2 linked regions of the Xanthocytophaga agilis genome follow. The main gene of each other region encodes a partner of the protein of the gene in region 2 in a complex. Links are inferred from orthologs where the notes say so. Each region holds a gene or a part of one and is shown on either strand. Other genes may lie near its edges.

Region 1 (5,565 bases), 330 kb from region 2 along the record:
CTTTCTCAAAAGGATATACCATCTGCAAAGCAGTAAAGTATCCCAGGTCACCTCCATTGGTTTGCACAGAAGGATCTTGGGAGTTTTGCCGTGCCAGTTCATTAAAATCCTGACCATTGAGTGCCTTTTGCCTGATGTCCAGAATCTGGTTATATATTTTTGCCGTGTCTTCAGGAGGCGCTTCAGGAGAAACAGAAAGAAGAATATGTGAAGCTCTGATCTCCTCTTTCATGTGCTCATAAGCTTCCCGTATTAGCGTACGGGTTACACTGCTGTCAACCAGATAAGGCTCTCCCAGTTGTTCACGGTATCCGGAAAGCTCTTGTTTAAACGAACCCAGTGTATCCAGTCCCATGCTCTCAGCCTCCTGTACCTTTAGCCTGAAGTTAAGATACAGATCCAGGTATTCTGCAATGCTTTTTACCTGATTGGTAGTATCTGCAATACCACCATTTTTATCATATACATATAAAAACTCTGAGCGATACACTGGCGACTGGCCAAGGTAGGCGATAACAGGGTCGTTTGGATTAGTAGTAGTGTTTTGAGTGGCCGATTTGTTGGTCTTACATCCCCAGTACAAAAGCAGGGCCACCACAAGCATTATTCGGTGAAAAATTCGCATACGTAAAGTTTCGTAAAAACAGAACGCAATTTTAACGATTTTTTAAAGTAAATAGTCTGTCCCTCAGAAAATAAAGAGATAGTTGTAAGTTTTCTGTGTTTTTTATTTACCAAACATATATCTGGTAATCACACATACAAACCAGAAAATAAAAATCCAGAGCAATAACTCTGGATCAGCAAAAAACAAATAGTATATCCTGATTATGAATTAAATACAGGGCGTGGAGACTCTTTAGTCAAACGCCATATACTTTGTGTACCATGACGTTCTACTTCTACTTTATCAACCAGACACTTAACAAGCATTAATCCAACTCCTCCATTTTTTCCTTCCCGTACAATCTGGTGAATATCGGGATTTTTATGGGCTGAAAAATCATAGAACATACTGTCCTGATCAATAATCTCACAAATTACGGTTTCAAGAGTAACTTTTAACCAAATTTCGATCACATCATTAGGATCTGATTGATGGGAATGAACAATCAGATTAGCACAGATTTCATCTACAGCCAATACAACTGCAGGAATCTCATTTTCAGAAAAATTCTCATCACGCAGTACAGATGCTACAAAATCCCGCACTGATTTCAGATTCCTCCGGTCACACGAAAACTGATAGTGGTAATTCATCTCACTTACATATTGATTTTATATCCTATGCAGACTTTGTAACTAGTAAATATTTTGTCATTCAATATTACAAACTTGCATTTAACAATTGTATGGCTTCGTTCTCTGAAGCTGTAATGGAAAGGAGCTGGTCCAGGCCTAGTATCTGAAATACCCGTAGAACTTTCTCGTTCAGGCCGAAAAGAATCATTTGTATTCCTTTTTCTTCAAATTCCTGTACATGTGACATAAAAACACCTAACCCCGCAGAAGAAATATAATTCAAGGATCGTCCGTCAATTAGTATTTTCTTCTTTCCCTGCGCAACCACCGATTCAATTGATTCATCCAGCAAAATGGAAGAACTCGCGTCTAACTCTCCATCTACTACCAAAATGGTCAGGTCTTCTTTATCTAAACTATTAATTCTCATAAATTCGCTTACTCGTACTCAATACGTGCAATATGATGTGTATGTTACGCGCATGTAATAATTTTATTTTATTCAACTGATTTACAGCGAGGTAATTAAAAAAAAGCAGATATGAAAATAATAAGATATATACCTCACGTAAGATTTGATGCAGATATGCGCTTTTTATTCAGGCAAAATGCATATTTTTTCTTCCTGAGGCAAATTATTCTTCTTGGTTAACAAAAAGAATGAACTATCTTCCAGTTATCGCCCGTGAGAACATAAAAAATAAATATACTTTTTCCATGATTAAAAAGTGGACTAAAACAATTACAGACCAAAATCATCTCATTAACAAGCACAGATAGTTTTCAACAGAATAGAACAGAAATTGCATTTATTTTAATTAAACTATAGCTATCTGCTACTCGAAATATGTAAGGTTATTTATTTTTAGAAAATGTATAAATCAGACTCTCACAGCTTTTCTTAGAAAGTAGACAAGAATTGTATAAGTATGAGATATTGACTTTAATTGTTTATATAGAGGTTGTCTAACTTATTTTTAAAGAGGCGAAAAGAGCAGATTTTAGAGCGAACCAAGACTATTTTGAGGGGCATAGTCAGAGACTATGGGCCGAAAAACAGGCAAAGGTGCAGCCTAAAAGATGACTTTTCAGCCTTTAAAAATAAGTTTAGACAACCTCTTAGTCTGTTGGCTTCCCATCCTAAGGTATAGACCTATCAGAAAGTATATTTAATCATCAATAACTTGTAGGAAACTCTATTTGCGATTCTGTCGTTTCCATCCAAAACACAGAAACCTTGTCAAGGGTAGATTTTTTGTTGTACTTTTATCGTAATTTTGCCTCGTTAAGAGAATATACGTCTTGCGTTCTTTCTGAATAAGGGATGACTTGCCAACGTTAAACTTCAAACCAAGAACCCAGAACTTAATTAATTATGATTCGTAACGACTGGACCCGCGAAGAAATCGCTGAAATTTTCAACTCCCCTATATTAGATTTGATTTATCGTGCAGGCACTGTACATCGTCAGCACCACGACCCACAAGAAGTGCAAGTTTGTACTTTGCTTTCAGTGAAAACAGGTGGTTGTCCGGAAGACTGTGCCTATTGTCCACAAGCAGCACGCTATCAGACCAATGTAAAAGTGCATAGATTGCTAGAGGTAGAGGAAGTGCTGGAAACAGCCCAGCGAGCCAAAGACAATGGTAGTACTCGTTTTTGTATGGGAGCTGCTTGGCGGGAAGTACGTGACAACAAAGACTTTGACAAAGTACTGGATATGGTCAAAGGTGTCAACCAGATGGGTATGGAAGTATGCTGTACATTAGGTATGCTGACACATGAACAGGCAATAAAACTGAAAGATGCAGGTTTATATGCCTATAACCATAACCTGGATACGAGTGAGGAGTTTTATAACGAAATCATCACTACCCGTAATTACGATGATCGTCTGGAAACTATTGAACATGTGCGTAAATCAGGTATTTCTGTATGTGCTGGTGGTATTATTGGATTAGGAGAGACAGAAAACGACCGTATAGGTATGTTACATGTATTGTCAACCCTTCCCGAACATCCTGAGTCTGTTCCTGTAAATGCATTGGTTCCTGTAGAAGGTACTCCACTGGAAGACCAGGAGCGCGTTTCTGTTTGGGAAATGGTACGGATGATTGCTACTGCACGTATTATAATGCCACGGGCAATGGTTCGTTTATCAGCAGGCCGTGTACGTATGAATACAGAAGAGCAGGCACTTTGTTTCCTGGCAGGGGCCAACTCTATCTTTGCCGGAGATAAACTGCTGACAACTCCAAATCCGGAAGTAGATGCGGATAAAATGTTGTTCCAGACATTAAATCTGAAACCTCGTAAGTCATTCAAAGAAGAATCAGTAGCAGCTTGTTAATAAATACGTTTATAGCTAAGTATGAGAAGCCTTTTTGTTTGGAAACAAAAAGGCTTTTCTCTTTATAACCTTCCACGATGTGCCACAATTTATAAAAATAGATCAGGTCTGTCATTATCCAACTCCCAACTGATCAAGATCGCTTTTGACTAGAATTCCGATCACTTCCTGTTTTGAACTGAATACAGGTTACATCCAGGAAATATTCGAATAGTGTTCATTTTTTTATTTGACTGGAGTTTAGTTCAAATTTCTGTTTGAATGGAACTCCAGTCATTTTTCCAAATTATCTGAATATTGATCACACCTCAGAAATATCAGACTTCTGATCAATTTATACCGTTGTAGAGATGACTGACGATTGCCTCCTACAACGAGTTGAGCAGAAATTATCCTTTCACAGTAAAAATTGGCTTTGTTTCAGCAACTTGGCGAACTATACCAGCTTCCAGTTGTGTGTCAATAACCGGACGCACAGGCTTAAATGCAAAAGGGGCTTCTTTTTTCAGTTCATCGTGCCATTTCTGGATTATATCCCGCCTGGATCTGATTTCTGTACTCTCCGGATCAATAGGCGTGATGATATGGAATTCTTCCAGAAACTTTGAAAAGGCAGCCTCATCGTATTTCATGGACTCACCACGTGACAGACTACGCCCTGCACCATGACTGGCACTGAAATTACTTTGCGCATTGCCACATCCCGCCAGAATAAATGACGAGGTTCCCATAGATCCCGGAATCAGTGCAGGTTCTCCTGTCCACGCAAAGGGTGTATTTTGTAGCTGTTCTGCACCTCGTGCCGGACAAGCGCCTTTGCGATGCAGGAACCATTCTTCGCCAACTGTTTTCTGTTGCCATACCATGTTATGGCCTGAATCATACAGCAAACGAAAATCTGTATCACCAAAAAACTCTGAAAACACTTTCTGCATCATCAGTCCCAGAAACAACCGATTGGCAAAAGCAAAGTTGGCTGCGTTGTATAAACCCATAAAGAAGTTCTCCACAAAACCTGCATACTTCTCAGATATAGGTAAGGGCAAAATTCCGTTATCAGGTTTTCGCAATCCTGTTGGATACAGATCTGTAAGATAATCTTTAAAAGCCATCGCTGTAGGATACCCAATGCTAACAGAACCGGTATGGATCATTACCACAACAGCATCCTTCTTCAGCCCCCATTCATAGGCAATGGCACCATCTGTAATATCAGCCACACGTTGTACTTCTACAAAGTGATTGCCGCCCCCAATAGATCCTAATTGTGCATCATAGGATGTATAATCAATACTTGTATAATTCTCCAGGCCATTGAAAATACCACCAGCCTGTAAAGAACCCCGATCGATTATCCGTTGCAGATCAGCCTCTTGTTGTAGTGCGTTGTACTGACGCCACAATCCCTTGCCTACAGTTTCATGACTGGTTTCCCATAAGCCCTGTAAACCATATTGAAGCAAGGCTTTCTTCTGGCGGGGTGTAATCGGCAACTCGCGACCTCCCTGAAAGTATACATGACGGATTCGCTTTGTCATCTCTTTCAGCTTAGAACGAACCTGCTCTTCTGACAGATCCGTTATATATAACCGCATGCCACAATTAATATCCTTGCCGATAGCCTGAGGCAGAATAAACCCTTTTGTAGTAATTGTTGTTCCGATAGGTATGCCAGATCCTTTATGGAAATCAGGTGTAATAGCCACCCGGCCAATGCCAATATCTGTCGTCCCAAAAAAATCGGGATCAGCTTGTTGTATCTGTTCAAGGGTCTGCTGTAATTCAAGAAAGCCCAGCAATTCTTCAATGGCTGAGTTTTCAACTTTTACCTGTTCATTGGCAAATAGATGCACCGGAATACCGTAGGCATTGCCAATAACAGATTCAAATGAAGAAATTCGCTTCATCAAAAATCAAAATCTTAGTAAACTTGTATAAAAGAAAATTTGTGCAAGTCTGAAAAGACTCACAAC
Region 2 (8,144 bases):
GATTTTTCTGAGGTATATTTTACTCCTGAAGCACCTGTAGAAGAGAAACCTAAAAAGTAAAATCCCTGATTCTTTTTTCACAAGAGAAATAAAAACATTGCAAACTGTAATGCTTTTATTTCTCTTGTTTTTTTTGCCCAAAAAAACTACCTTTTCTCTTTGTTCGTTATTTTAGTAGATACGACTAAAATTGAAAGTATCTATAGTTAAAACTACATGTACCTATACTGAAAAATCTTCCTAATCATATATTATTATATAAGAAGCTATGAATATCCTTTTGCAAAAGCTGACAGCTTACAAGAAAAAATATTACCGTAATCTTTTAATCAGAGGATTACTGCTTGGAGGATCACTTATACTGACGACTTACCTGATTGTAAATACGGCAGAATTCTTCGGTCGTTTTAATCCGATAATGCGAGCAGGGTTACTATTTACATTTTTAGGAATAACAGGGTATGTATTATATCAGTACATCATTGATCCTGTGCTAAAACTCAACAATATGAGTAAACCAATATCCAATGAAGAAGCCGCTCGTCAGATTGGCAAATATTTCACCAACATTGATGATAAGTTACTCAATACCATTCAGCTTCAAAGTTTAAGTACTTCTCAAAACCAATTATTACTGGCAAGCATTGATCAGCGGACGCAACAACTTAGCGTTATTCCATTTACTGATGCAGTTGATCTTAGCCAGAACCGCAGATATTTACGTTATATAGCCCCTCCTGCCCTCATCATATTACTTATTCTTGCTCGGTTTCCCAAGTTCTTTACAGATAGCTCTCAACGAATCGTCAACTTTCGAAAAGTATATTTGCCAGAAGCCCCATTCTTATTTGAGTTAAAGAATAAAAATCTGGATGTTTTCAAAAATGAGGATCTAACTGTTACTCTTCATCTGGAAGGAAATTCATTGCCAGAAACAGTTTACTTATATACGAATGGGCGTAAACAAAAGATGAATGCAATTGATGCCAGAAACTTCTCATTTACGTTCAGTAAAATACAGAAGGCTTTTGATTTTCATTTTGAGGCAGCAGACTTTCAATCTAACGGATACGAAGTTCATTTAATCCCTCGTCCAAGCCTTGAGATATTTTCGGCAAGATTAAAATACCCTGCCTACCTAAAGCGCACAGACGAAACATTAAATAATGTAGGCAATTTATTAGTGCCAGAAGGTACTCAGATACAATGGGAATTCAAATCAGCAGATACAGATAGTTTGCTTGTTACCTTTGGCAATGAATCTAATCCAACGATTGCCGAGCAACCATCAAAAGAGACATTTTTATTCTCTACTAAAGCAAGCAAATCGGAAAATTATCAGGTTAAACTTAAAAATCGTTTTGGGTCTAACAAAGAAGATATCAATTATTTCCTGGATGTGATTCCAGATCAGTATCCTAAAATTACATTAGAGAGCTTTAAAGATACGACTCTCTTCAATTATCTTGTATTTGGAGGAAATATCGCGGATGATTATGGTTTCTCCAAACTTGCTATTGTGTATAGCGTTATTCCTACAGATGAAGAAAACAGATCACAACACACAGGAACTATCCCATTAAATCTTCAAGCCAATCAAACTATTCAGAACTACTATCACCAATGGTCATTGGAAAAGCTACAATTAGCTCCAGGAGACAAAATCCAGTACTATGTACAAGTATGGGATAACGATGGCGTAAATGGTCCTAAAGCAGCAAAATCACAGGTATTTACCTTCTCTATTCCAACTGATAAACAACTGGAAGATAATCAGGAGCAACTATCTAAACAAACCAGTTCGAAAATCAGTAGTGCATTAACAAAAGCATCCAAATTAAAGAAAGAGATAAATACATTAGAAGACAGGTTAAAGACGAAGAAACAACTGGACTTCCAGGATAAAAAACAAATTGAAGAAGTACTAAAGAAAAGACAAGAGTTAAATGCTGAATTAGAGAAACTGCAGGAACAAATGAAAAGTCTGAATCAGCAGCAAAACCGCTTCTCGGAAACGAATCCCCAATTAATGGAAAAAATGGATCAGTTACAGAAGCTAATGGATAACCTTTTAGATGAGGAAACCAAAAAGCTTTATGAAGAATTAGAAAAGCTACTGGAAACAAATAAAAACAATTTCAATCTGCTAGATAAACTCAGCCAGAAGGAAAATACATTGGAGAAAGAAATTGAAAGAGCACTGGAGATGTTTAAACAACTGCAGTTCGAGCAAAAAATGGACAAGCAGATAAATGACTTAAAAGAGTTAGCTCAAGAACAACAGAAACTGGCGGAAAAGACTGAAGATACAAAAAACAATAACTCTAATGACCCTCAACAAAAAGAGTTAGAAAAAAAACAACAAGACCTCAATGAGAAGTTTGAAGAACAAAAACAAAATCTCGAAGAGTTAAAAGAAATGGATAAAGAGCTTGAGCAGCCTACAGGCCTTGAACAAATGGATCAGGAGGGACAGAAGGAGAAAGATATATCAGAAAAACAAAAACAAAGTTTAGACCAGCTTCAGAATAATCAAAATAAGAAAGCCTCCCAAAATCAAAAAGATGCTGCGCAGAAAATGGAGCAGATGGCAAAAGAGATGGAACAAATGCAGGGAGGTATGGAGATGGAGCAAAATCAAGAAAATCTGGATGACCTGAGAGACATTTTGGAAAATCTGATCACATTGTCATTTGACCAAGAAAAACTTATGAAAGATTTTAGAAATGTAAATCTTTCAGACCCCAGATTTCCAAAATTAGCCCAAGAACAGTTGAAATTGAAAGATGATGCAAGAATTATAGAAGATAGTCTGTATTCGTTGGCGAAACGAGTTTTTCAGCTCGAATCCTTTGTAACACGTGAAGTGACTGAAATGAAACAACACATGGATGAAAGTACAAGAGGTATAAAAGAAAGGCGTCTGAGCCTTGCCACTGGCCAGCAACAACTTGCTATGACATCTATGAATAACTTGGCATTGATGTTAAATGATGCGTTGAAACAAATGCAGGAACAAATGAAAAATGCGAAGGCAGGAAAAGGCAAACCAAAGCCTAATAAAAAGCCCCAGCCTGGCATGAGTGAATTACAGCAACAATTAAATAAGCAAATACAAGATCTAAAACAAAGTGGAAAGTCAGGCAGACAACTTTCCGAAGAATTAGCAAAAATGGCAGCTCAACAGGAGATGATCCGGAAGGCATTACAACAAATGGAGAAGAGCCGAAATGAAAAAGGAGAAAAACCAGGAGGTATGGATGAATTGTTAAAGAAGATGGAAGAAACAGAAAAAGATCTGGTAAATAAAAATTTATCGCAAGATATGCTCAAAAGGAATCAGGATATTGTAACACGTTTGTTAGAAGCCGAGAAATCACAGCGAGAAAGAGATGAGGATGAGCAACGAAAAGCCGAGCAAGCAAAGGATGCAAAGCCTTCTGTTCCTCCGGCTTTTGAGCAATACATCAAGAATAAAGAAAAACAAATTGAGTTACTAAAAACCATCCCTCCTGCCCTATCGCCTTATTATAGAAAAGAAGTAGATGAGTATTTTAAAAAGCTCGGTGGTTCAACAAAATAAAAGAAGAGCTCTCATTCGAATGAGAGCTCTTCTTTTATACCTTTTAATATAGCTTGCCAATTTTGGTTACACTTACCCATTGAAAAGTATATACTTATCGTAGGTATAGAATCTTATAGACCATCTTCTTTGAATAGATAACCTATAAGATTAAAATCTATCCTTCTATTAAAACTTTTGATTCAGAATTTACGTACGTATATATAAAAAATGGCCTAACACATTTGGAGATGAAAGCTCAGCCTCATAAATTTGATACTGTATCAGGACTATCTTCTTTCATGGAATCTATTACTATTCAGATACCTTCGATGGTAGAAAACATTCGTATCATTGAAAGTTTTATTGACAATGCCAAGGAAATCTATAAACTCGATGACGATATCTATGGAAACATTCTCATTGCTGTTACAGAAACTGTCAATAATGCTATAAAGCATGGCAACAATGAAGACCCAACAAAGAACGTATCCTTACAGATGCATCTGGAAGAAAACTCCGTTCGTTTTATTGTAGAAGACCAAGGGCCAGGATTCGACCACAATCATCTCCCTGATCCAACCGCACCTGAAAGCCTTGAGAAGATTGGAGGCAGAGGTATCTTTTTGATTCGTCATTTATCTGATGAAGTCCATTTCAGGAATGAAGGCAGAGAGGTTGAGCTTATTTTCTATTTCAATTGATAAAACATACTTTTTATCAAAAAAGCCTCTATCAAGAGGCTTTTTTCTTTCACACCCTTTTAATCTGCTCCCTCTTTTCTATGTATCTTTGTCTTATAATTAATAGTGTATTATGGCTTCTATTTCTTATTTTACTGAAGATACGACATTTCAAGTTGCTCAAAAAAGAATGTTGTCAACTTGGATTAAACAAACCATCCATGCTGAAGGCTATCAGCTTGAACTCTTAAACTTTATATTTTGTTCCGACAATTACCTGCTATCTATCAACAAGCAATATCTGGATCATGACTACTTCACTGATATTATTACCTTTGAACAATCTGAAGATCCATCGACAATTGAAGGAGACATTTTCATAAGTATTGATAGAGTTAAAGAAAACGCAGGTACATTTAACACTGCATTTTCACAGGAACTATTTCGAGTAATGATACACGGTGTTCTCCATCTTTGTGGATATACCGACCACACATCCGAAGAGAAAGAACAAATGAGAAACAAAGAATCCTATTACTTAGACATTCTTTCAAAAAAACATTCCACGTGAAACATTCGATTTATTTCACAACATTTCACATTAATGTTTCACGTGGAATGTTTTCACAAAACACAGTAGTTTAACAAAAGCACACAAAAAAAAGGACAATCAAAAATCGTTATCAAAAGATATGTTTCCTAAATATGATATAATAGTAGTTGGAGCAGGGCACGCAGGTTGCGAAGCAGCAGCAGCAGCGGCAAATATGGGTTCGAAAGTATTGCTCGTAACAATGAACATGCATACAATTGCACAGATGTCATGTAATCCAGCAATGGGAGGAGTGGCTAAAGGACAAATAGTAAGAGAAGTAGATGCATTGGGTGGAATGTCGGGAATTATCACAGACAAAAGCATGATACAATTCAGAATGCTTAATCGATCGAAAGGAGCTGCAATGTGGAGCCCAAGAGCACAGAATGATAGAATGCGCTTTGCGGAAGAATGGCGTCTTGCATTAGAACAAATACCCAATGTAGATTTTTGGCAAGAAATGGTAAGTGGCCTCCTAGTAAAAAATGGGGTAGTATGTGGAGTAAGAACATCAATGGGGTTAGAAATAGAATCCAAAGCAGTAGTGTTGACCAATGGAACTTTTCTAAATGGTAAAATACATATTGGAGAGAAAAACTTTGGAGGTGGACGAACTGCCGAAAAAGCAGCAACAGGAATAACAGAACAATTAATTGAGTTAGGATTCGAAGCAGGAAGAATGAAAACAGGAACACCTCCTCGAGTAGATGGAAGAAGCCTGAACTATAAGCTAATGGAAGAGCAGCCAGGAGACGAAAATCCAAGTAAATTTTCCTATACGAATACACAACCTCTGTCAAAACAACGTAGCTGCTGGATGACATATACCAATGAAGAGGTACATGAGATACTTCGAACAGGATTTGATAAGTCACCAATGTTTACAGGGAGAATTAAAGGATTGGGACCTCGCTACTGCCCATCTGTGGAAGACAAGATAAATAGATTTGCAGATAAAGATCGTCACCAAATCTTTGTAGAACCAGAAGGTTGGAACACAGTGGAAGTATATGTCAATGGCTTTTCAACTTCACTTCCAGAAGAGGTACAATATAAAGCGCTATTAAAGATTCCAGGATTTGAAAATGTACGAATGTTTCGGCCAGGGTATGCAATAGAATATGACTACTTCCCTCCTACTCAACTGGAGTTATCAATGGAGACTAAACTCATTAAGAACCTTTTCTTTGCAGGTCAAATAAATGGAACAACCGGATATGAAGAAGCTGCCTGCCAGGGGTTGATGGCGGGTATCAATGCACACAATAAAATAAATGACAAAGCTCCATTTATTCTAAAAAGATCAGAAGCCTATATAGGTGTGCTAATTGATGATCTTGTCAATAAAGGTACAGACGAACCGTACAGAATGTTTACCTCACGGGCAGAATATAGAATTTTATTGAGACAAGACAATGCAGATCTCCGTTTAACAGAAACAGGCTTTAATCTAGGGCTGGCATCTGAAGAACGTCTGGAAAGAATGAAATACAAAAGATCTGAGTCAGCTAGGCTGTTAAATGATCTCAAATTTAAAAAATTTGCGCCAGAAGAAATAAATGGAGCTTTGGAAAACCTTGGAACAGCCATTATTCGAGAAAAGAGCTCTTTATATAATCTGCTGAAACGACCAGAAATTACAATTGACAGATTAAAGTCACTGGACAAAGATCTCGCAATATATCTTGATCAGTATGACACAGAGATGCAGGAACAAGCAGAGATTGCAGTCAAATATGAAAGCTATATTGACAAAGAGCAAAAAGTGGCAGATAAGCTATCAGAGTTAGAGAATTATAAGATAAATGAAAACTTTGACTATGATCGTGTACAGGCCATTTCAAAAGAAGGTAGAGAAAAATTAAAAAAGATACGACCAATGACGCTAGGCCAAGCCTCCCGAATCAGTGGAGTCTCTCCCTCAGATGTATCTATATTAATGGTGTATATGGGCAGATAAAATATAGCTCAGAAAACAGGCGGAGTAAACACCGCCTGTTTTTTTATGTTAGAATCTCTTTCCACAAACAATAATATGATCTACGATCACTAAATATGCTTATTATAGATATGCATTAAACAGAAAATAGAGTTGGCTGAGTCAGAACAGGTAAATTCTATCTGGCAAAATATAGGACATGTTGGTATCAGGAGAAGCATAGAACAGAAAAATCGATCTTTGAAATCGGCTTAAAGTACCTATTCCATTCTCAAAAAAGACCAAACTTATCATGTAGCTTACCCAAAATCTATCCAATAATACCTCTACCAACTGTGCCAAAAATAGAAGATAGATTACCTAGGAAATCGACATAAGTCTATCATCCTTTATTCAACTACTCCCCCACCCTACTATATTCAACCTTATACGCTCTTCTGTCCTATACATTTTTTAATTCTAAGAGCTTTAAGAAAAAGCCACTTATTAAAATAGAAAGGCACAGGTCTGAGCATTTGCAGAAGTGTCTGTCCAATACTTCGCTATATACTTGTTAGGAGATAGAGCTTTTCTTTCCTATAAATCCAAGCCATCCCTCCTAAAATGAACACTCATCATTATCTCTAAAGAAATCCATTTCACTCCCCTCTCCTTTCGCATACTTTTTCTCTATGTCCTCCAGGAAGAACTCCTATCTTTTATTCTCCTAGAAGGATCACAATTACACTATCTTCCAGTCTTCCTAATAGGAACTTGATACCCAAGCCTTAGCGTGGCAGACTAATGCGTGACATACGTGACAAGACCGACAGCCTTTTCGAGTGGCGATAATTATTTCTCACAGAAACCAAAGATGGCTCTATTTGTCACAAGGTTCTTTCAGAAGGACACTAAATGAAAGAACAATGATCCTTTCAGGAAGATAGAAAGAAAGCGTATGCAGGAGGAAAAAAGAAAATGGGTTCCTTTCTTTAAAAAGATATACTTCTAAATGAAGAATTTCCTGGGGTCTCCGTTAAATTACAATATTAAACAGACGCCTTTTGCACAACATTCAAGTGGATATCTTCAAGCAAATACTCTCCTCTCCATCAACATATCCCATTTCCCAAAAAAGCAGAATAAAATAAGTCGTACGTTCCGGAACAACTACATAAAGTTTCCTAATTTACAGAAGAGCAAGTAATAGAATGTTCAGCAAGTGCGCCATCATATATCTAAGGATGTACAATCCTGCAGTAGATATTGTCAATTTAGGCACGGTACAGAAAATCATTTGTGCCTTTTGCCGGAATAATGTCAAAAGGCTTCATATTCCATTTGTATAAAATCCATATCAAACACACATTCTTATTTTTTAAGCCT

The links. Proteins that work in one complex are often made in the same cells at the same time.
Region 1: the proteins of QNI22_RS18195 (region 2) and QNI22_RS19575 are in contact, whole or in part, in a solved structure (PDB 6M36), measured with the Bacillus subtilis proteins. The link is inferred for Xanthocytophaga agilis from one-to-one orthologs.

Annotation. Positions count from the first base shown.
Region 1 is NZ_JASJOU010000006.1:347,487-353,051, reverse strand. Bases 1-2,852 are described here. They hold QNI22_RS19575 (STAS domain-containing protein), read right to left. Parts: upstream 1,673-2,852; coding sequence 1,328-1,672; downstream 1-1,327. Other genes in these bases: bioB (biotin synthase BioB), read left to right, coding at 2,618-2,852; QNI22_RS19580 (ATP-binding protein), read right to left, coding at 829-1,260; QNI22_RS19585 (peptidylprolyl isomerase), read right to left, coding at 1-625. Also shown: more of bioB, read left to right, coding at 2,853-3,592; QNI22_RS19565 (RtcB family protein), read right to left, coding at 3,982-5,499. UniProt on the Bacillus subtilis protein: Positive regulator of sigma-B activity. Non-phosphorylated RsbV binds to RsbW, preventing its association with sigma-B. When phosphorylated, releases RsbW, which is then free to complex with and inactivate sigma-B.
Region 2 is NZ_JASJOU010000006.1:21,037-29,180, forward strand. The notes cover bases 2,850-5,565. They hold QNI22_RS18195 (ATP-binding protein), read left to right. Parts: upstream 2,850-3,864; coding sequence 3,865-4,266; downstream 4,267-5,565. Other genes in these bases: QNI22_RS18190 (DUF4175 family protein), read left to right, coding at 2,850-3,583; ybeY (rRNA maturation RNase YbeY), read left to right, coding at 4,379-4,816; mnmG (tRNA uridine-5-carboxymethylaminomethyl(34) synthesis enzyme MnmG), read left to right, coding at 4,938-5,565. Also shown: QNI22_RS18185 (ABC transporter substrate-binding protein), read left to right, coding at 1-60; more of QNI22_RS18190, read left to right, coding at 269-2,849; more of mnmG, read left to right, coding at 5,566-6,800. UniProt on the Bacillus subtilis protein: Negative regulator of sigma-B activity. Phosphorylates and inactivates its specific antagonist protein, RsbV. Upon phosphorylation of RsbV, RsbW is released and binds to sigma-B, thereby blocking its ability to form an RNA polymerase holoenzyme (E-sigma-B).